DNA from 4 places in the Paenibacillus sp. RS8 genome. Region 1 is predicted to be linked to each of the others. Evidence: predicted binding sites of a transcription regulator. Region 1 holds the regulator's gene; each other region holds the start of a gene.
What was found. Region 1 encodes Rex, which represses fermentation and respiration genes when NADH is low (regulators of the CRP and FNR family bind a similar motif). Its sites were predicted from a motif close to TTGTGAAATATTTCACAA; they were not measured.

Region 1 (5,646 bases):
AGACAGATGTGGGTATTTACCATTTCAAGGGCGGATTTTAGATACGATTGATTTTCTAAAAATCTGCTTTCCTTCCCTAACATCCTATCAACTAGGGTCAGTTAGTGCACATTTTGGAGTGACACATGATCGTCCGCATCAGGCAGATAGTGATGCACTAGCGACAGCTCTTGTGCTGTTGAAATGTCTGGAGGAGCTTTATAGTTTGCCGTTACTCACCATCCAGCGACTATGTGAGCTGTTTACCGAAGAGGATAGTGATTTAGGTTGGTATTTTGATGGTCTGCTGCGTGAGCGGGAAGCGGAGACGCTTCAACCCGAAGGTGATCTGACTTTCTATCGTCAATTAGCGCTTGCAGTAGGGGATTGGAATGAACTAGCTCCACCTCGTGACGAGCATGCTGAGAATCCGCTACAGAATTTATCATTTACAGATTATATGGATGAAGTAACGAAACGGCTTAAAGACACTTTGCCACAGTATGAAAGCCGAGAAGCTCAGGATATTATGATCAATGAGGTGATTACGGCACTTGCCGAAGACAAACATCTATTGATCGAAGCAGGGACAGGAACTGGCAAATCGCTTGGTTATTTGTTGCCTGCCATATACCAAAGTGTTCGTACTAATGAGAAAGTTATGGTCAGCACTCATACCATTAATCTGCAGGATCAATTGCGTGAGCGTGATATTCCTTTGTTAACGCAGGTAGTTCCGTTTCCATTTAAAGCTGCGATTTTTAAAGGCAGAGGGCATTATTTGTGTCTTCGTAAGTTTGAACATAAAATTAATAAAAAAGACTTTATAAGTCCAAGGGAAGATGCACTTACTGCGGCTCAGATGATCGTTTGGCTGACACAAAGTGAATCAGGGGATGACGAAGAGCTCAATTTAAGCGGTCGTGGCGGAGATTTCTGGGAGACGGTAGCAAGCGATACCGATTCTTGTCTCGGTCGCTCCTGTCCTTGGTTCCGCAAATGTTATTACCATCGGGCAAAACATGAAGCGGGTATTGCTGACGTGGTTATTACGAACCACTCTAAGCTTTTCGCAGATGTTAAGGCTGGGCACCAGCTACTCCCGGCTTATGAACATCTTGTTATTGATGAGGCCCATCATCTGGAGGACGTGGCTGGCAAGCATTTAGGTATGCATATGAAGCATTTCACGGTGGCTCACACGCTGTCCCGATTATACAAGGATAGTCGTAACGGCCAACTCCCAACGCTTCGTCAAATGCTTCAGTCATCAGGCAGTGAGGAAGCTTCTGAATGGAGCGGAGTTATCGATAGAATCTATCCAGATCTACTTACTGTAAAAGAAACCTGGGATCTACTTAGTGACAAGCTATTTAGTCTCTTGCCGGAACGTAGCGATGCAGCGGCGGGAGAAGCTGGACAGCTAGTCATGCGGTTACTTCCTACCCGTAAACCGAAAGATTGGGATGAATTGGTTGCTTTGGAGAATACTATGAATCTGACATTAAGCGAAATTATCCGTAAGGGTGATAAGATGCTTAATGAGATGCGTGATCAAGAAGGTCAATCTTCTTCAGATAGTTTAGTAACCGATATTAGCGGCTTATTTAAGGATTTAGCTTCTATACGTGAGCAAGTACGGTTTTTTATGGGATTAAACGACGAGAATGTAGTATATTGGCTGGAGGCGAATGGAAATTATCGCAGCAAATCGCTACAGCTATATGCCGTCCCTGTTGATGTTAGTACCCAGCTTAAAGAGCTGTTCTTCGACAAAAAGAAAAGTATTGTGTTAACCTCGGCGACGCTTTCTGTCGATAAATCGTTCCAGTTTATGATTGATAATCTCGGACTTAATGAAGCTGCGGAAGAGGGGCGTCTAATGACATCTCTCCTTCCTTCTCCCTTTAAGTATCGGGAGCAGGCACTATTAGTAATTCCACGGGATTTCCCTAGTGTGAAGGGCAGTGTGGGCGATGCCCGATTTGTCGATACGCTCGTACAGTCACTAGCAGAAGCGGCTATTACGACACGCGGACGGATGCTTGTTCTGTTTACTTCTTACAAGATGCTGCGCCAAGTTTACGATCCTCTGAAAGAGGCTCTAGCCTCACAAGAAATCACGGTGCTAGGTCAAGGCGTGGAAGGTGGAAGCCGCAGTAAGCTGATTCGACGCTTTCAGGACAGTGCTGCTTCAGTTCTGCTTGGAACTAGCAGCTTCTGGGAGGGAGTAGATATTCCGGGCGAGGCATTGACATGCTTAGCCATCGTGAGGCTTCCATTTCAACCGCCTAATCACCCTCTAGCGGAAGCGAAGTCTGAGTTATTACAAGCCCAGAAGAAGAATCCGTTTATGAAATTGTCGGTGCCTCAGGCAGTTATCCGCTTCAAGCAAGGATTTGGAAGACTGGTACGGACAGCGCAGGATCGGGGTATTGTTATAGTGTATGACACTAGGGTTATCGAATCTCATTATGGAAAGTATTTCCTTTATTCGTTGCCTGGCCCGAAAATGGAACATATGCTTACGGATCAAATGGTTCCTCGTATAGCAGAGTGGTTGGAAGACGGAGGCGTTTCTTAAGAAGGACATCTTCTGTTTAATTAATCACTCCACAATGAAGGGCGGTATAAGAGAATACCGCTCTTCATTGAGACGAGGTACAGAAATTTTAATAGGATTCAAACAGAATAGTACTTAAATTAGGAGGTAAATTATGAAATCGGATAAAATATCAGAAGCCGTTGTTCGCAGACTTCCTGTGTACTTACGTTTCTTGAATGATCTTCAGAAACGTGAAATATTAACCGTTTCCTCGCAAGAATTAGGACAAAAACTTGATCTGAATCCCGCTCAAATCCGTAAAGATTTAGCGTATTTTGGAGACTTCGGCAGAAAAGGTATTGGGTATGACGTAACTTATCTTATTGAGAAAATCCGTCATATTTTGAAGCTGGACCAACAGCTGAATGTGGCATTAGTAGGTGCCGGTAACCTTGGACATGCATTATCTAATTATAATGCTTATCTGAAAGATACTATGAAGATTACCGCTATATTTGATTCTTATGCACCTAAGGTAGGGCGGAAAATCAACTCTCTTACGGTTCAACCCATGGAGGAGCTAGGTCAGACAGTTCGTGAGCAAGGCATTCGAATTGGGATTATTACAGTACCTGACTCAGAAGCGCAGAATGTAGCAGATATTCTTATTGAATCTGGCATTGAGGCGATTTTGAATTTTGCACCAGTGATTCTAAAAACACCACCGAATATCCGGGTTCATGCAGCCGATTTTACAACGGATTTGCAAAGCCTTGCTTATTATTTGAAAGACGGAAAGGAAGAAAGCGGAAATGAAGAGTAGTAAAACGATTATCAAAGGCGGGCGTTTTCTTATTCCGGGAACGGATGAGCCTGTTCTTAGTGGATATATGACTATTGAAGATGATTTGATCACTTACATAGGAAAAGAAGAGCCTTTGATGGAAGAAGGTGTGCAAGTTGTTGATGGCAGTCGTCTGTTGTTTATGCCTGGTCTGGTAAACACACACGGCCATGCTGCAATGTCATTGCTTCGTGGTTATGGAGATGATTTAGCGCTTCAAGTGTGGCTTCAGGAAAAAATGTGGCCGATGGAAGAGAAGTTCACCGGAGAAGATGTATACTGGGGAACCTCCTTGTCTGTTCTGGAAATGCTGAAAGGTGGCACTACAACCTTCCTGGATATGTATGATCATATGGATCGAGTAGCTGAGGTGGTCGAATTATCAGGCATCCGTTCCGTATTGATGAGAGGCGTAATCGGTCTTTGTCCAGAGGAAGTACAGAATCACAAGCTTGCGGAAGCGATTTCTTTTGCACGGAACTGGCATGGAAAGGCTGACGGTAGAATTACAACGATGATCTCGCCACACGCTCCATATACTTGCCCACCGGATTTCTTTGTTAAGTTTGTACAGGCGGCGCATGATTTGGATTTACCGATGCATACACATATGTCCGAAACGAAACGCGAAGTGGAGCAGAATGTAGTGGATTACGGCCTGCGGCCTGTAGCGCATTTAGAGAAGCTTGGAATGTTCACACGTCCGTCTATTGTTGCTCATGGCGTTCAATTGAATGATGAAGAGATCGAGATTCTGGCTCGTCATAATGTAGGGGTATCTCATAACCCGGGAAGTAATCTAAAACTGGCTAGTGGAGTTGCTCGTGTTACGGATCTTCTAAAGGCCGGTGTGAAGGTGTCGCTGGGTACAGATGGCGCGGCAAGTAATAATAACTTGGATATGTTTGAAGAGATGCGTCTTGCAGCACTTATCCATAAAGGTGTAAGTGGTGATCCTACGGCTGTACCGGCTCCGGAAGCTCTGAGTATGGCTACAGAGTATGGCGCGAAGTCTATCTTTTTAAATGATGTGGGCAGGCTCGCTGTAGGCATGAAAGCTGACTTTATCGCGATTGATATAGACCAGCCGCATTTACTACCGCACACAGATTTGCTGTCTCATGCTGTATACTCTGCCAGTGCCAAGGATGTTGAGCATGTATGGGTGAATGGTAAACAGGTTGTAAAACATGGACAATGTGTAACGTTAGATGAGGAAGCTATCCGTCGTAAGGCGCAAGAATCCTTTGAGGGGCTACTCAAGCGCTAGTCTAAGATCATAAATTAACTGAAAGGCTGTGACTTTCTGCGTTTGCAAAAGTTACGGCCTTTTCTGTAAATATAAGAATTTATATGAATGAATATGAAACTTTGGATAAACACACGGGTGTGTTATATAATCAAAAAAGATATATTACTAGAAAGGGAGCTGTACCTTGAAGAAAAGGAAAAAATGGATCCTCCTGGGGTCAGTTCTGATTCTGCTCCTTCTGTTTGGACTTATCCAGTTCTATGCCTATATTATGAAAGATCAATGGAACGAGCGAGATATTGCTAAGGATATCGCCAAAACCAGCGCTGGTCTGACAGAGGTAACTAAAGCACAGAAATCCGTTTGGGATGAAAATGCAGTGTACTGGGTCTTAACAGGGAAGAATCAATCCGGGACCGAGTTGATGGTATGGGTACGCTTTACTGTAGACGGGAAGTTTGCAGAAGGCAACGACGCAGTATATGCTGAGGAACTGAGTAAAGGGACCTCTGAAGCGAAAATACGCAGCATAATTAAAGCTGATCTTCCGGACGTTAGTATCGAGCGGTTGTTGCCGGGGGTATATAACGGAGAGTATGCATGGCAGCTTTTTTATAAACAAAGCGGTCGGTATTATTATCAATTTTATCGGTTCTCAGATGGAGCTCGAATGGGTGAAGGATATAGTTTACCCAGCCGCTAAAATAAACAAAAGTACTATACTATAAACAAGCGGACCATTTATGGTTCGCTTGTTTTCGTTAATGTGATGGATTATTTTGATATACTCGTAATGTGCTATTTGTGATATACTAAGTAGGTAGTTTTTATATATTCTATTTAAAAAACACATGTGAAAATAAACCTGTTAATGACAAGTAACGGCTCTTTTTCTCGTTGAAATAAATCAATATATTTAATGAATTGGAAAAAAATAAAAAATAAAATTTTAAATATCTTCACACTTTTTTTTATTTTCGTATATACACATGTGATATACTACTGTTTGTAATTAGAACAGTATTA
Region 2 (5,646 bases), 1.8 Mb from region 1:
AGTGGAACAAGCAATGCACCATATTCACGCGCCAGTTCCCGTACAATGTGAATTTTCGGGTCCAGATCCTGGCGCCAAGCTTTACGATCTTCAGGAACAGGCAACACGAATGGCTCTATTAGGACTAATTTAGCAGCGAGCGAATGCTGCGTGCGCTCGATCAGGTCACGATACGCAGCTTCAAATTGTTCAGGCGTTGTTTCCTGACCAGAATCAAAGCGGCGCCAAGTGTCGTTAATACCAATATATATGGACACCCAAGTCGGCTTTAGATTCAGGCAATCCTTATCCCAGCGTTCCTGCAAATCTACAGCACGATTGCCGCTAATTCCGCGATTATAGAATGTAAGGTTCTTCTCAGGATATAAATGCCCCAGACGAGCGGCGATCATCAATGCATAACCTACACCAAGCGATGAAGCATCTTCATAATTACGACCCCAATCCGTTATGCTGTCGCCTTGAAACAGAATGACATCGTTTTGCCGGAATAACATCACGTAATCCTCCTCTATTTCCCTTTGTTAATATTAGCCAATCTATTATAGCAAAAACGAATACTGCGTACTAGGATAACGTTTACAATTCATGGTAGAAACCACTAGAGATCAACAAAAAAACCTGCTCAATTCAGAGCAGGTTTTCCAATCATAAATTAATAAGCTAAGCTAAACAATCCTTTAATGTGGGACAAGTAACGAATATTACTGGCTTCCTTCATCAAGGTTGCTGGTAATCCTTTTAGCGGAGTAGAGCTTGCACCAACGATGGCCACACCGTCTTTACGGCCTAAGCTCGCAAGAGTACCTGAGTTGATCGGACTAAAGGATTCAAAAGATTTGTCCTTCAAGTACGCATAAAGATTGTAACCGATCAATTCACCCATTTGCCAAGCGATTTGTGCAGTAGGTGGATATGGACGACCATCCTCAGCAAAGACTACGGCGCTGTCACCAGCAACGAATACGTCTTTGTGTGAGGTGGATTGCAGGAATTCATTTACCGTTGCACGACCACGGTTCACTTCAAGACCGGACTCACCAATCAGTGGATTTCCTTGTACGCCGCCCGTCCATACAAATGTGTTAGCAACAATTTTTTGACCGTCTTTCAAGTCAATAACATTATCTGCTACATTCGTAACAGGTAGACCTGTCAAGAATTGTACACCACGTTTTTCTAAGCTTGCCACTGCGCGTTCGATGAGTGCATCTGGCAATACTGGAAGAATCTTAGGACCTGCTTCAACCAGCATCAGTTTAATTTCTTTAGGATCCACACCATATTTCTTAGTGAGTGTTGGCAACACATCAGCGATTTCACCAACCAGTTCAACACCTGTTAAGCCGCCGCCGCCGATTAGAATGCTTGCATCCGCTGGATTTTTAGACTTTGCATATTCACGGATACGTTCATCAATGTGACGATGAATTCTGTTAGCATCCGCTGCAGATTTCAAGACCATGCTGTATTGCTCAAGACCTGGAATGCCAAAATAAGCTGTTGTGCTTCCAAGACCCACAACCAAAGCATCGTAGGATAATGTCACACCATCAGATAGTGTAATTTGTTTGTTCTCAACAGAAAAAGAATTAACCTTTGCAATTTTCAGGTCGATATCTTTACCTGCAAAAAGCTTAGCTAGTGGCATAGCAACAGCACCTTCTGCAACACTACCTGCTGCAAGACGATGCAATTCTGTAATAATTTGATGAGTAGGATATTGATTAACGACTGTAATTTTAGCTTCGTCTTTCTTTAGGTACTTGCGTACAGTCAAGGCGCTTAGTAAACCACCATAACCTGCTCCTAGAATGACAATATGTTTAGACATGATGTTTCCTCCGTCCTTACGAATGAGATATAAAAAATATTATTTCTGCTGACTGCGTTCGCCGGCAACTTGAAGATAAGCATTTACAAAACGGAAAAGCTTCTGTGCTTGTGGATCTTTCATCATCTTCATTAGACCAAATACACCGATCACATCGCTACTTTCATTCGCACGATCTTGCGCTTCGATCACTGTAGCTGCCATATTCTTCGCAGAATGCACCACAGGTTCAGCAAGCTCTTTAATTGCACTTACCGTATCACTTTTCAAGACTTCATCCGCAGCGACAGTTTGAACAAAGTCATATGACTTTGTGAGCACGCCGACAAGCTCTGTTAATTTTGGCAACTGTTCTACTAAGACAGTTAACGATTCCTGAACTTCAGGCTTCAATAGCTGCTCAAGAACATTCATTTGTTCTTGAGTAACAGCTAATTTTGGTGATTCTTGTTCAGGGGTTGTTTGAGTGATTGTTTCTGACATATCCGAATCTCCTCTGCAAATAAGCTTTGCTGCTTAATAGTAATAAAAAATAATAACTTTTAACGCCATATTTCTATTATAGCACTTATCAAGTTATAAATGTCACAAAGTTTTTGAATTTTTCTAAAGTTTTGTGATTTTTATTACATTAAAATCGATTGATTAAAATTTTCGATATTTTTTATATACGCTTAGGTGATTAAATACTTATTGTGTAAATTCATTTAATTTCATCTCCGACTTCAATAAAGCGTTCACCATATCCTGATTCTTCATTGTTGGAAGCAACCTAAAGTAAAGAGAACGAAGGAAATTCTTTGTATTCACACGAGCAACATACTTGTTGCGACTTCTTGGCCACCCACCACATTGCTCCAAGCTGCTGACCCAGTCGACAATTGACTGCTGCGGAAGTAAATGATGATCTATGATTGTAGCTACAATCGTAGCCATCCGTTCATCTTCTTCATCGCTAAAAATGTACTGATGATTGTTGTAAAGCATTCTTTGGATGACCGCCAGAACCTCTTCCCTGATTGCAGCATCACTCTCCGAGCACAATACCAGTTCATCCAAGGCATCTGCACCATGCGCTGCAGCGTGCGCCCAGCCTTCTTCTTGCATAAATCCTCGTAAATCCTGTTCTTCCTCATAATATCTAATCAGAGCTTCCTTCACATTTGTAAACTCAGCGCTATCTAAAAAAGCCTTTTCCCTATGCCGCTGAAGAATAAGTGCAACGACCAGAACAGAAAACGTTCTTGTGAACACAGCCTGATCCTCTTTGCTGCCAATGTGATAGAACAAATGCTGCTCGTCAAGGAGAATCAAGAGAAGTTCACGAAGCTCTGCATCACTAAACCATTTTTTCTCGTTCATCCATTTGTAGAAGGTGGAATAGATCAAATCATCTCGCAGCTCTGGCTGTGGATCTCCTATGTACTCAAGCATCAGCTTCACATAATCCCTTAGCTGCTCTCCACTTCTAAGCTCATAATCGTTCTCTTCAATTCTTTGCAGGTCTATGATCAACTGCTCTCTAATATCGTTCAACATTCCCACCCTTTCAATAATAAAAGCATTTTTCATATCTTAATATCCTAATTTACATCCTAATATTTTACAACATAGTATTTATTCTTCATACACTCCAAGTACTTAGAAGACTTAAGCTACACGAAGTGAGAATTTAATCATTGACGAAAATAATTAACTGTGCTATTTTGAGTTAGTAACAAATAGTTAGTTTATTTATAAATGTCACTTGTTTATAATTAAAAAGCAAATACATACACATATGGAGGAATAACTCATGAGCACTTTTACAGATTTGATTGAATCCCGTAGGTCTGCGATGAATTTTGTTGAAGGGGTGAAGATCCCTCAGAATGAACTAGAGGAGATGTTCTCTTACGCCAGATTGGCACCATCGGCTTATAATCTTCAACATACAAACTATAAAGTCGTTTCTGATGAGAATTTAAAAGAAGAGATTCGTAAGGCAGCTTACGGTCAATATAAAATACACTCTTCCTCAGCGGTAATTGTGGTACTCGGAGATAAGAATGCTTATCTGAAGGCTCCAGAAATTTACGGAGGGCTCAAAGCTTTAGGGGCGATGAGCCAAGAGGATTATGATGCAGAGATAGAAACGATTAACAATGCTTATTCAGGAAATGATGCTTTTCAAAGAGATGAAGCTATACGGAATGCTTCTCTGTCTGCCATGCACTTCATGCTGATTGCCAAAGATAAAGGCTGGGATACCTGCCCGATGATCGGCTTTGATCCGGAGGCCATTCAATCCACTTTAAATCTACCCGATCATATGGTACCTGTTATGCTGATCACTATCGGCAAAGACAAGAAACATAAAATCAGACCACGCGGCTATCGTAAACCGGTCAATGAATTCGTTGAATTTATCTGAGTATTATAGAAGCATAACAATATTATGACAAAAGCGTTCCATCCGAGGTTTGAATAACGGATGGAACGCTTTTTAATGAGGCTGTGGATCTGAAACCTTTCTTCACTGCTTAGCATACTGAAGAATTGCAATCGCAGCTCGTTCTTGTCGTTCGACATCTTCACTGACTAGAGCTTTCTTCAAAATACCGAGCGCAATAGAGAGTGTCTCTTCATCCACAAGCACTTGATGATTCATCGCTTGCTCTGAAGCATAAGAACCTTTAATCCACAGATCCACACGAGCGCTAGGCATTGGCCCCTTATACTGCTCAGCTACTCCACTATCGCTAAGAAACTCTTTCACTTCTGCGTTTAGGTCGATTATCGGAAGACTATTCAGCCAAGTTACACCTCTTCGATGGCATGTGCCATTGTCTGGCGTATCATATAATTCGTTGTAAAAATAATCGCCAAGATCACCTAGATGTACCCAGTCTCCATCACACACCAACACATAATCGCCATCCTGCATTGTATTTACGAACAGGTGAATGGCTTGCAAATGTTCTGTAAGCTCCAGCTCACTGTATTGATAAGTATGAAGCAACCGCTCACGCAGCTCCTCTATACTGATGTTCTCCAAATCCCCTATTCCCGGGTAGCCGATACTCACATAATTATCCTCCAAAAATGCAGCCATCAGCTCTATCCCCAGCGGTTTCGATCCTATCTTAAACAGATTCATCATTCAATCCTCCAAGTATTTAATAAAATGCTTGTAATAACCCTTGGACTTTGGAGTTATAAACCGTCCATCATTCTCAGAATCCTTCATTAGATTATGAAGTTTTGAACCTCCAGTATAGGGATCTACAACACTGGCCTTAAGCCGTGTCGCTTGGATCGCCTTCTGAGGACAAGAATAAACACAACGCATACATAATAAGCAATTTTGACCGAATATTATCCCATCTGCGCTATTGCTAATATTAGAAGTTGGACAGCTTCTAACGCATTTCAAACATCGTGTGCAAGAGTCTGTTGTTCGCAATCCTTTGGCGAAGTATTTCCCCCCTTGATGTTCCTCACAATAATATACCGTTCTCAGAACTCCCTCCAGCACAGGATGAATCCGAAGGTTCCGTGGAATCCGATTCATGATTTCCTCTGCAAATAACTTCACCTTACGCTGAGCGACCTGATATAACTGCTTATTCAATCTATCATCATATTTTATATAAAAATTGCATGGCATCGCCAAAATGGAATTGTGGAAAGGTGTAAATCCCTTCTTACGTAAATAACGAAGTACAGTATTCGAAGCACCGTTATTAATATAATGTGGAGAAGAGGCTGTCTTGAATACAAAAGCCGGAGTTCCATTACAATCAGGTAGCTGTTCTACAAAACGTTCGACA
Region 3 (5,646 bases), 280 kb from region 1:
TTAAAATGTGTTAATATTATATATACTAACTAATAGTAAGTTTCGCTAGTGAGAGGTGAGAACAATGGAAGAACATCAATTTGCGATGTGTCCCAGATTTGAAACAGCCTTCTCTTTCTTAGGCAAACGTTGGAATGGACTTATTATTCAGACATTGATGAGTGGACCGAAGCGGTTTAAAGATATCTCCGGCCTCATTCCTTCAATGAGCGATAAGATGCTGTCCGAGCGGATGAAGGATTTGGAAGGTGAGGGTATCCTGGTTAGGCATGTATACCCAGAGACACCCGTACGTATTGAGTATGAATTAACAGATAAAGGCCGTGCATTGCAGCCTGTTATGCAGCAAATTCAGTCTTGGGCTGAGAGCTGGGTAGACTAAAATTCACAGTAATGTTGTGGCCCTTTTTCCGAAATGGTGGAAAAAGGGCTTTTCAATTTCTAAATATTAGACAGTGACAGTTTTGTTCCAATCCTTTATGCTTGAAAAAAACTTGCACAGTTTAAAAATAATTGTAATATAATAGAAAAACATTGTATGATCCTTGAATGCAAGCGCTCGCGTATTGGTTTTTGCTCAAAACTACTCAGCTGGAGTACAGGCATAGCAAAACTATTAGGAGGCGAGGGAGATGAAGACGAAGACGACCCTGTTTTCCCGGGAAATAACGTATGGAAAAAAGGATGTTGCTGAGCTAGAGAATGCTTCTATCAAAGTACAGCTCATCTATGACAAGACGTTGTTCATGCTGCATAGCCATCTTCCTGATTCCTTATGGGATGCGTGGATTGGCGTGCCTTACAGCATTATCTCTTCACTCTACAAAGGGAACAATGATAGCGGAACTATTTTTCAAAAATGGATTCAGAGTCCTACCGGCTGGAAATGTATTGGCTGTGAACGGCACTGTCTGGAGTCGACGGAACCTCTCGAAGAGGAAAATGCGATGAATCATGAGCGACAATATAAGTTTCATAACGGCATTCGCCAGAGCATGGTGCTGCAAGCAGTAATTTGGTCCATGTACGAGAACACCGTATTATTCAAGCCCTTTTTAGGCGATGAGCCCTTTTTTGACGATGATGATTTGCATACGATATCCTCTTATTTCGTTCCAACGTATCTTAATGAGTTTCACCTTATTGAGCGGTCTAAGCCATGTAAAGAATACAAAGATCAGAATATCCGAGTCTTTCAGGAATGGATTTCCGCGCCTGATCTTGTCCTTAAATGGAATGGGGGTTTGACGGAAGGCAGATGGATGACCGGTGTCTATATGGATCACTTGCGTTTTGCCGGGTTGGGACCTTATTTGAAGGATTCAAAGGGACAGCGGACGTATATGCAGGCTTATGTGCAATAAAGAGAGTTGAACAAGCACCTTTGTAGGTAAAGGTGCTTTTTTTGCGTTTATTTTGCATGTGCATTAATCTCCAATTTCGTTCAAAAATAAGATACAATTTCCGTGCGTACAATCACAAGTCAAAGTTCCTTTCAGGGTTAAGGTGAAGAAGTGGATAAGATTTATTCAAAACCTAATCCCATAACCCAAGGAGGAGCTATAATGGAAACTAAACAACTTAATGATAGTATTTCGGATTCGAAGCAAGCACAATCGGTACAAGCTGGGTTTACCCCAGATGCACTAGTTAGAGATATTGTATTGCAGTTCCCTAAATCGGCAGATTATTTCAAGGCAAAACGGATTGATTTCTGTTGCGGTGGAGCTAAACCTCTTGCTGAAGCAGCGGCTGAACGTGGTCTGGATCAAGAGCTAATCATCAGTGATCTTAACAAGCTGTTCGAAGAGTATCCAGTACCCGGAGAGGAAATCGCTTGGAATACTGCACCTTCTGAAGAGTTAATTGACCATATCATAAACAAACATCACCGTTATCTCCGTGAAGAGCTACCCCTCATTAGCCAAAATGTAACTAAGGTGTATCGAGTGCATGGTGGCGATTCTCCTCATCTGGCTGAGTTATATGACTTGTTTAACACACTAAAGGAAGAACTGCTTACGCATACGGCTAAAGAAGAAGAAGATGAGTTTCCTAAGCTGTTGACGTACGATGCTAATCCTACTGAAGAAGGCTTGACAGCACTCCGCGAGTCATTGTCTGAGCTGGAGTATGAGCATGATGGTGCGGGCGATATTTTGAGAAAAATACGTAGTGTTACAGATGATTTCACTCCACCGGCGCATGCTTGTACGACCTATCGATTGACATATGCTCGGCTGGAAGAGCTGGAGAGTATGACTTTTGAACATGTACATCTGGAGAATAATATATTGTTCCCTAGATACCAGTGAAGACGAATAGAGCTCTAAAGAGTCCCTTAGGGGGCTTTTTTTATTAGGAAATTATACAATGCAAAGCAATGAGGATACCTCCGTTGAAAAAGGTAGATGAAATGATCCTGAAAAATATGGTTAAGATTAATTGATGGCAGGTTGGCCAGTTGTGGAAGGATGCTTAAACGCGGAGAACGAAATGTCGCCGAATGAGCAAAAGAAGGGAAGCCTGCAAGTGTGCGGTTTTTGTTCTAGGGATGTAATAATTATGTATTGCGTATAAAAATAATCTATATAGAGGAATTCTATGTTTATATGATTTTCGAGAAGAACTCTATTCTAGGGAATCTAGAATTTTTACTTATTTGAGAACAAGGCTTGTTTAAGTTATTCTTAAATAGATAGTATACATAACTTTACAAGCCTGAGACGCTATAGGGTCATTAGGCGGGATAAGGCGGTGCCAGGATGCCCACGCGAAATTTGTGGAAGTTGATGCTAGGCTTAATCATCGTATTCATAATAAATGGATGCTCCACTCAGACTGATGCTAATAGTAATGATAATAATGGTGCAGCAAGATCTGAGGGGCCGATGATATCGGTTAAGATTGGTGATCAAGAACTGCTTACCAAACCATCGGACAGGTCACTCAGTGGGAGCTACAGAAATGGAATATCAATAATGGAGTTACTGAAAGGTAGTAATATTGCCACATTTGCTGAGGATAACTCAAGTATTCTTTCGGTAAAGGATTTTTCACTAGAGTCGGGAATGGTTTGGGAGCTTCAGATGGACGGTCAAATCATTGGGAAAGCGGATTGGAATAACGTTGTAGGATATGATTCACAGCTAGTCTTCACAGCGAAATCTAAGGACCATCAAGAACCACTTCAAACTGTAATGCTGACTTTGAACGGCGGAAGTGTAGAAGTAGATTTGCAGCATTCATATATTATGTTATTTAAAGAGGATTTAACTGTAAGAGAATTGCTAAAGAGCTGCGGTATGGTGCAGATGGATGATGGTAGTAGAAGCGTGCTTTCTGTCAATGATTATACCCCGCTAAGTAATGAAGTCTGGAAACTGAAGGTGAACGGAAAGCTACTGCTCGATAATGGGATGGATATGAAGCTTATGCCTCATGATGTCTTAGAGATTCTATTAACTTTACGTTAAAAATAGTACATCAAAGCCAGATTAACGGTTCTTCAGAATCGTTGGTCTGGCTTTTTATGTTTGAAAATACCTAACAATCATTAGCGAACTAAAGTGTGAAAACATTCACAATTAAAGTGACCGCAATCACAATGACGACTTGAATTTGAACCGTATAATTCCAATATGTAGAAGAGAAATTGAGCATGTACTCATAAGCTTGAGGAGGCACCTAACCATGACAGCAAAGAGAGAAAAATTAGTGTTAGTAGGCAACGGTATGGCGGGCATAGGTACGATAGAGCAGATTTTGAAGCTGGGTGGAGCTTATGACATCACGGTCTTTGGAAATGAACCACATCCCAATTACAATCGGATCATGTTGTCTTATGTTCTTGAAGGTAGCAAAACCCTTAATGATATCATCCTAAACGACTGGAATTGGTATGAAGACAATAATATTACCCTGCACACGGGTACTACAGTGACACGAATTGATGAAGAGTCCAAACAAGTTGTTGCAGATAACGGGTTGTCAGTGCCTTACGACAAAGTAATTATTGCGACAGGCTCGAATTCTTTTATTTTACCTGTGCCTGGCAGTGATAAAGAGGGCGTGGTTGGGTTTCGTGATATTTCCGACTGTGATGCGATGCTTGCAGCGGCTAAACAATATAGAAAAGCGGCTGTAATCGGCGGGGGATTGCTTGGGCTGGAAGCAGCAAAAGGTCTTGTGAACCTAGGTATGGACGTTACTGTAGTTCATTTAATGGAAGACCTGATGGAGCGCCAGCTTGATCGGAATGCCTCCTCGATGCTGCAAGCTGAGCTAGAGCGTCAAGGTGTGAAATTTGCTATGGGCAAACAAACGGTAGAATTGACCGGGGAACAGAGAGTAAGTGGATTGCGGTTCAGTGATGACAGTACGCTTGCTGCAGATTTTGTGGTAATGGCCGTCGGAATTAAACCGAATGTAACGTTGGCAAAAGAAAGCGGAATCTCCGTAAATCGTGGGATCGTAGTGGATGATTATCTGCAAACCTCCATGCAGAACGTATATTCCATCGGCGAATGTGCCGAGCATCGTGGAGTGTGTTACGGACTGGTGGCCCCGCTATTTGAGCAAGGCATGGTTCTAGCTAAACATTTATGTGGTAGTGAAACGAAGCCTTATGAAGGTTCCATTGTTTCCACGAAGCTTAAAATATCTGGGGTGGATGTATTTTCTGCAGGTGAGTTTTTGGATTCTCCTGAACACACGGTGATCTCAAGCAAAGATGAATGGAAGAGAACCTATAAGAAAATTTTGCTCAAAAATAATGTAATTGTCGGTGCGGTCTTGTTCGGTGATGTGACGGAGTCCGCGAATCTGCAAAAGTTAGTAAAACAAGGCGCGGTAATGACCGATGAAATTTATACAGAGGTCATGGGAACGGGATGCTGCGGTGGGGGAGCTAAGAAGGGTGCTTCCGTAGAGACGATGGCGGACGAAGAAATTGTCTGCGGTTGTAACGGTGTAACTAAAAAAGCGATCGTAGATGCCGTCACCGAACATGGTTTTACTACTGTGGATGAGATTAAAGCTTGCACTGGCGCTACTCGCTCTTGTGGGGGTTGCAAACCCGTAGTAGAACAAATCCTGCAATTTGTCTTGGGTGACAGTTTCCAGCAAGCTGCCAAGCAAGGTATTTGTGGCTGTACAACGCTTAGCCGTGATGAGATTGTTGCTGAAATCACAGCTAAAGGTCTTAAAACAACAAAAGAGGTCATGAATGTACTCGGTTGGAAACAAGAGGAAGGCTGCTCCAAGTGTCGTCCGGCGATTAACTATTATCTAGGGATGATCAACCCTGATACTCATCAAGATGAGAAAGAATCCCGATTTGTAAATGAAAGAATGGGTGCCAATATTCAAAAGGATGGAACCTACACTGTAATACCACGCATGTACGGCGGGGTAACAACACCAGAGGATCTGAAGAAAATCGCCGATGTCTCGCTTAAATATGATGTGAAAGTTGTGAAGGTGACTGGCGGGCAACGCCTGGATCTGATCGGTGTGAAAAAAGAGGATTTACCTAAGGTATGGGAAGAGCTGGATATGCCTTCAGGTTACGGTTATGCCAAATCTCTTCGTACGGTTAAGACTTGTGTGGGCTCGCAGTTCTGCCGTTTTGGCACACAAGATTCG
Region 4 (5,646 bases), 260 kb from region 1:
GCATAAATAAGACAAATCGAATACCAGGTCCGTCAACGGTTCCAAAGGTTTCCAAAGAGTGTATGCGACCTTTAATCATAGGATATCATCCTTTCGCCACGACAGACTAACAGTCCCTCTTTCACGAAGAAGCTCCCTGTCTTTGAGACTGTCATTTCCCTTAATCGCGGCTGTGATATTTAAAATTTTAACAATTCTCAAACAAGATATTACCGCCCTTGAGACAAGGGCGGCATCTTCCTTGCAATTATTTCAATGTAGTACTTCATTCAAAGATCTTTATGAATAGGAACGAATTACATCGAACCATGGAACGTACGGTTGATTACATCCAATTGTTGTTCACGAGTCAGCTTGATGAAGTTAACTGCATATCCGGATACGCGGATAGTCAATTGTGGATAGTTCTCTGGGTGTTCCATAGCGTCCATCAGCTGTTCACGGTTAAACACGTTAACATTCAAATGTTGAGCGCTGTTATGGAAGTATCCATCCATCATGTGTACCAGGTTAGACTTACGGGATTCTTCGTCTTTACCCAGTGCTTTAGGTACGATAGAGAATGTGTTAGAGATACCATCTTGTGCATCGGAGTAAGGCAGTTTGGCTACAGAATTAAGGGAAGCCAGAGCACCTTTCTTGTCGCGTCCGTGCATTGGGTTAGCACCTGGTGCGAAAGGTTCACCTTTCTTACGTCCGTCAGGTGTAGTACCTGTCTTCTTACCGTACACTACATTTGAAGTAATGGTCAGTACCGATTGAGTCGGTACAGCATCACGATATGTTTTGTGCTTACGGATCATAGACATGAAAGCTTCAACCAATTCTACTGCGATGCTGTCTACAGCATCATCATTGTTACCGTAGCAAGGGAATTCACCTTCAGTTTCAAAGTCAATTGCAATACCTTGTTCGTTACGAATTGGTTTAACCTTCGCGTATTTAATAGCGCTCAGTGAGTCAGCTGCAACGGATAGACCAGCGATACCACAAGCCATCGTACGCAGAATGTCGCGGTCATGCAGTGCCATTTCAATACGTTCGTAAGAATACTTGTCATGCATATAGTGAATGATGTTCAAAGTGTTAACATAAGTCTTAGCCAACCACTCCATCATCGGTTTGAAGCGTTTCATTACTTCGTCATAATCCAGATATTCAGAAGTGATCGCTGGGAATTCCGGTCCAACTTGTGCTCCGGATTTCTCGTCTTTACCACCATTAATAGCGTACAGCAAAGCTTTTGCTAGGTTGGCACGAGCACCGAAGAACTGCATTTGTTTACCGATGCGCATTGGAGATACGCAGCAAGCAATCGCATAATCTTCACCCCAGTATGGACGCATTAGATCGTCATTTTCATACTGAATTGCACTAGTTTCGATGGAAACCTTAGCACAATATTTTTTGAAGGCTTCAGGCAATCTTTCGGACCAAAGAACTGTCAAGTTTGGTTCCGGTGCTGGACCCAAGTTGTACAGGGTGTTCAGGAAACGGAAGCTGTTCTTCGTAACACGAGTTGTTCCGTCTTCAGCCATACCACCGATGGATTCAGTTACCCATGTAGGGTCGCCGGAGAACAGATCGTTATAGTCAGGTGTACGCAAGAATTTCACGATACGCAGTTTCATTACGAAATGATCGACGATTTCTTGAACTTGCTCTTCAGTCAAAGTACCTTCAGCAATATCGCGTTCTGCATAGATGTCTAGGAAGGAAGATACACGTCCCAGGGACATCGCCGCACCATTTTGCTCTTTAACTGCTGCCAGATATCCGAAGTATACCCATTGAGTAGCTTCCTTGAAATTGGTCGCTGGTTTGGAAATATCCATACCGTGAGCGGCTGCCATTTCTTTCAATTCGCCCAGTGCACGAATTTGCTCGGACAGCTCTTCACGAAGACGAATTACCTCTTCAGTCATGGAATCAACTTCAAGTTCAGCTTGTTGTTGTTTTTTGTCTTTAATCAGGAAATCAATACCGTATAGAGCGATACGGCGGTAGTCACCGATGATGCGTCCGCGGCCGTAAGCATCAGGAAGACCTGTGATAACGCCGGATTTACGCACTGCTCTCATGTCTGGTGTATATGCATCAAATACGCCTTGGTTATGCGTTTTGCGAATGTTCGTAAACATATCAACGATGTTTTGTGGAAGCTCGAAGCCATAAGCTTTCGTAGCATCGACCATCATCTTGATCCCGCCGAATGGCTGGATGGAACGTTTGAAAGGAGCGTCAGTCTGAACGCCTACAATTTGTTCCTTGTCCTTATCAATGTATCCAGGAGCATGTGAAGTGATTGTGGAGACAGTATCCAGGGAAACATCCCATACGCCGCCTCTTTCTCTTTCTTCTTTGCTCAGTTGGGAAATAATTTTCCATAGTTCAGTTGTGTTACTAGTAGGTCCTACGAGGAAATCTTCGTTTCCTTCATAAGGCTTAATGTTACTTGCGATAAAATTGTTAACGTCAACTTTCTTGGACCATTTACCTTTTGTGAAATTTCTCCAACCGGATTTCACTTCATTTACTTCTTTTTCAATCACCGACATGCTAAATCCCTCCATCTATATTTATTATATTTGTAGAGATCGCGGGCTTGAAGGTTGATCCCGTGTCTCGTGATCCCCAAAGATGTGGTTGTTCCAAATTTCACAATCAACATTTCATATGTGGGACCGTTGTTTATATAAACATTCTAGTTTATTTTCTATAAAAACACTGTGACAAATATCACCTTTCGAGTGATATTTGTCACCTTTATCTAAGTCCACAACTATCCTATTCTCTATTTAACCAATTATTAATTATCAAATCTTCCGTAGAATGCATTACGGTATACATCAGCAAGTTCAGATACCAACGGCAGCTTAGGATTGGCAGTTGTACATTGATCTTCAAACGCACGGTCAGCCAAGTAATCTACACGGGATTCGAAGTCCTTAGGATCAAAGCCCAGTTGTTGGAACGATTCCTCGATACCCAATTTTTTATTCATATCGCGAATAGCATTGATCAGGCTAGTTACACCTTCTTCAGTTGTGCGAGCTGGCAATCCCAAAATACGGGCAATTTCAGCGTAACGCTCATCAGCTACGAAGTGCGAATATTTAGGGAACGAAGCGAACTTCGTAGGTTTTTTAGCATTGTAACGGATAACGTGTGGCATAAGGATCGCGTTAGTACGACCATGAGCGGTGTGGTACTGTCCGCCCCATTTATGCGCCAAGCTGTGGTTAATTCCCAAGAATGCATTGGCAAAGGCCATACCCGCAAGTGTTGATGCATTATGCATTTTCTCACGAGCTACTCTGTCGCCTTCCAGTGCCGATTTTTCAAGGTATTGGAATACCAGTTGGATGGCTTTAATAGCTAGACCATCAGTGTAGTCACTCGCCATAACAGATACATAAGCTTCGATAGCATGTGTCAATACGTCCATACCTGTATCTGCAACTGCAGTTTTTGGCAAGCTGTATACGAACTCTGGATCAATGATAGCTACGTCTGGTGTTAACTCATAGTCAGCCAATGGATATTTAGTGTGTTGTTCAGTTGTTTTATCGGTAATAACTGCGAAAGATGTTACTTCCGAACCCGTACCCGAAGTAGTTGGAATCGCTACAAACTTAGCTTTGTTACCAAGTTTAGGGAATTTGTATACCCGTTTACGGATGTCCATGAATTTTTGTTTTAGACCGTTAAAATCTGCGTCTGGATGTTCATAGAATAACCACATTCCTTTTGCAGCATCCATTGGGGAACCGCCGCCAAGTGCGATGATGCAGTCCGGTTGGAACCTGTTCATCATTGCAGTACCTTTTTCAACTGTAGTTGTCGATGGATCTGGTTCAACTTCCGAGAACACTTCGATAGCTACAGGAGTTTGGCGTTGACGCAGGTAATGTTCAACTCTTTCAACATATCCAAGCTTAACCATCATTGGGTCAGTGATAATTGCGACACGTGTGATATCAGGCATTTTGGTCAGGTACTGAGTAGCGCCTTTTTCGAAATAGATCTTGTCAGGTACTTTAAACCATTGCATATTCACGGTACGACGATTCACCCTTTTCACGTTGATCAAATTGATTGCTGTAACGTTTTGCGACACGGAGTTACGACCATAAGATCCACAACCCAGAGTCAACGAAGGGATATTAGTGTTATAGATATCGCCGATCGCACCATGTGTGGAAGGCGAGTTAACGAGAATACGTCCTGTTTGCAGACGGTTAGAGAACTTCATGATTACTTCTTCGTTGTTGGAGTGGATAGCCGAGCTATGTCCCATACCACCAAATTCAACAATTTGAGCTGCGCGTTCGATCCCTTGATCTGCATTTTTAACTTTGTAGCAAGCAAGAACCGGGCTTAATTTTTCAGCGGAAAGTGGATATTTAGTGCCTACACCTTCAAGTTCTGCTACCAGAATCTTTGTGCCGGCAGGGACTTGAATGCCACACATTTCAGCAATTTTCACTGCGGATTGACCTACGATTGCTGGGTTAACCGCACATTTTTCTACATTCATTGCTCCACTAGTCAGTTTGGCAGCTTCTTCTTTATTCACAAAGTAGCATCCATTAGCAATCATTTTCTTCTTCACTTGATCGAAGATTGGTTCTTCGATAATAACAGCTTGCTCGGAAGCACAGATCATACCATTATCAAATGTTTTAGAAAGAATGATGTCCGTTACGGCTTGATCAATATCCGCGCTCTTTTCAATGAAAGCAGGTACGTTACCAGGGCCTACGCCAAGTGCTGGTTTACCACAGCTGTAAGCTGCTTTTACCATTGCAGAACCACCAGTTGCCAAGATAAGAGCAACGTCTGGGTTGTTCATCAATGCGTTTGTCTTGTCCATTGTTGGCATCTCAATCCATTGGATACAGTTCTCAGGAGCGCCAGCTTTCACGGCAGCATCATGAAGAATTTTTGCAGCAGCTGCACTACACTCTTGCGCAGATGGGTGGAAACCGAATATAATAGGGTTCCGTGTCTTAATCGAAATCAACGCTTTAAACATCGTGGTGGATGTAGGGTTGGTTACCGGTGTGATACCCATAACAATTCCGACGGGTTCAGCAATTTTTTGGAAGCTATCATAAGCGTTGTCTTCAATAACGCCTACTGTTTTATCGTATTTAATTCCGTGCCAGATATATTCAGTTGAGAAGATGTTCTTCGTAATTTTGTCTTCGTATACGCCGCGTCCAGTTTCTTCTACGGCCAATTTTGCGAGGTACATATGTTTGTCGAGTCCAGCCAACGCCATTGCATGAACGATTGTGTCAACTTGCTCTTGGTCTAGCGCCATGAACGCCTCATGCGCTTTTTTTGCTTTATCCACTAAATTCTGAATATACTCTTCAGCGGTAACTTGTTTAACTTGGGCGGCGACTTCGTTCTTAACTGCCATCTCCCTCGTCCTCCTGTCAATTTTTAGTTGTTTTTCTCTACACATTTATCTTATCACATGATTTCCACCTTGTATAGTGAAATCTTTCACAAAGTATAAAGTTTTTTTGATTTGTTTTCAAAGCGCTTTTATTCGATCATATTATAGATATTTTTCCATATTTTATGTTAAAAATCCCTTCAAATCTTAGAATTATACTTTAATAAGCAAAGTAT

Region 2: ACDZ28_RS20700 (DUF1641 domain-containing protein) is a predicted target of Rex. The motif match lies at 2,449-2,466, and genes of this name have one in related genera.
Region 3: nirB (nitrite reductase large subunit NirB) is a predicted target of Rex. The motif match lies at 3,570-3,587, and genes of this name have one in related genera.
Region 4: pflB (formate C-acetyltransferase) is a predicted target of Rex. The motif match lies at 2,647-2,664, and genes of this name have one in related genera.

The regions. Positions count from the first base shown of each region.
Region 1 is NZ_CP168131.1:6,205,384-6,211,029, reverse strand. Features, by position in the region: gene dinG (ATP-dependent DNA helicase DinG) at 1-2,563, shown strand, start outside; gene ACDZ28_RS29195 (redox-sensing transcriptional repressor Rex) at 2,697-3,347, shown strand; gene ACDZ28_RS29190 (amidohydrolase) at 3,337-4,638, shown strand; gene ACDZ28_RS29185 (DUF5590 domain-containing protein) at 4,805-5,323, shown strand.
Region 2 is NZ_CP168131.1:4,388,161-4,393,806, reverse strand. Features, by position in the region: gene ACDZ28_RS20710 (SGNH/GDSL hydrolase family protein) at 1-497, opposite strand, end outside; gene ACDZ28_RS20705 (NAD(P)/FAD-dependent oxidoreductase) at 656-1,834, opposite strand; gene ACDZ28_RS20700 (DUF1641 domain-containing protein) at 1,874-2,317, opposite strand; gene ACDZ28_RS20695 (DUF2785 domain-containing protein) at 2,525-3,370, opposite strand; gene ACDZ28_RS20690 (nitroreductase family protein) at 3,630-4,247, shown strand; gene ACDZ28_RS20685 (hypothetical protein) at 4,350-4,976, opposite strand; gene ACDZ28_RS20680 (EFR1 family ferrodoxin) at 4,977-5,646, opposite strand, start outside.
Region 3 is NZ_CP168131.1:6,484,423-6,490,068, reverse strand. Features, by position in the region: gene ACDZ28_RS30530 (helix-turn-helix domain-containing protein) at 65-382, shown strand; gene ACDZ28_RS30525 (hypothetical protein) at 633-1,364, shown strand; gene ric (iron-sulfur cluster repair di-iron protein) at 1,566-2,315, shown strand; gene ACDZ28_RS30515 (hypothetical protein) at 2,766-3,476, shown strand; gene nirB (nitrite reductase large subunit NirB) at 3,694-5,646, shown strand, end outside.
Region 4 is NZ_CP168131.1:6,463,013-6,468,658, forward strand. Features, by position in the region: gene pflA (pyruvate formate-lyase-activating protein) at 1-79, opposite strand, end outside; gene pflB (formate C-acetyltransferase) at 297-2,558, opposite strand; gene adhE (bifunctional acetaldehyde-CoA/alcohol dehydrogenase) at 2,810-5,431, opposite strand.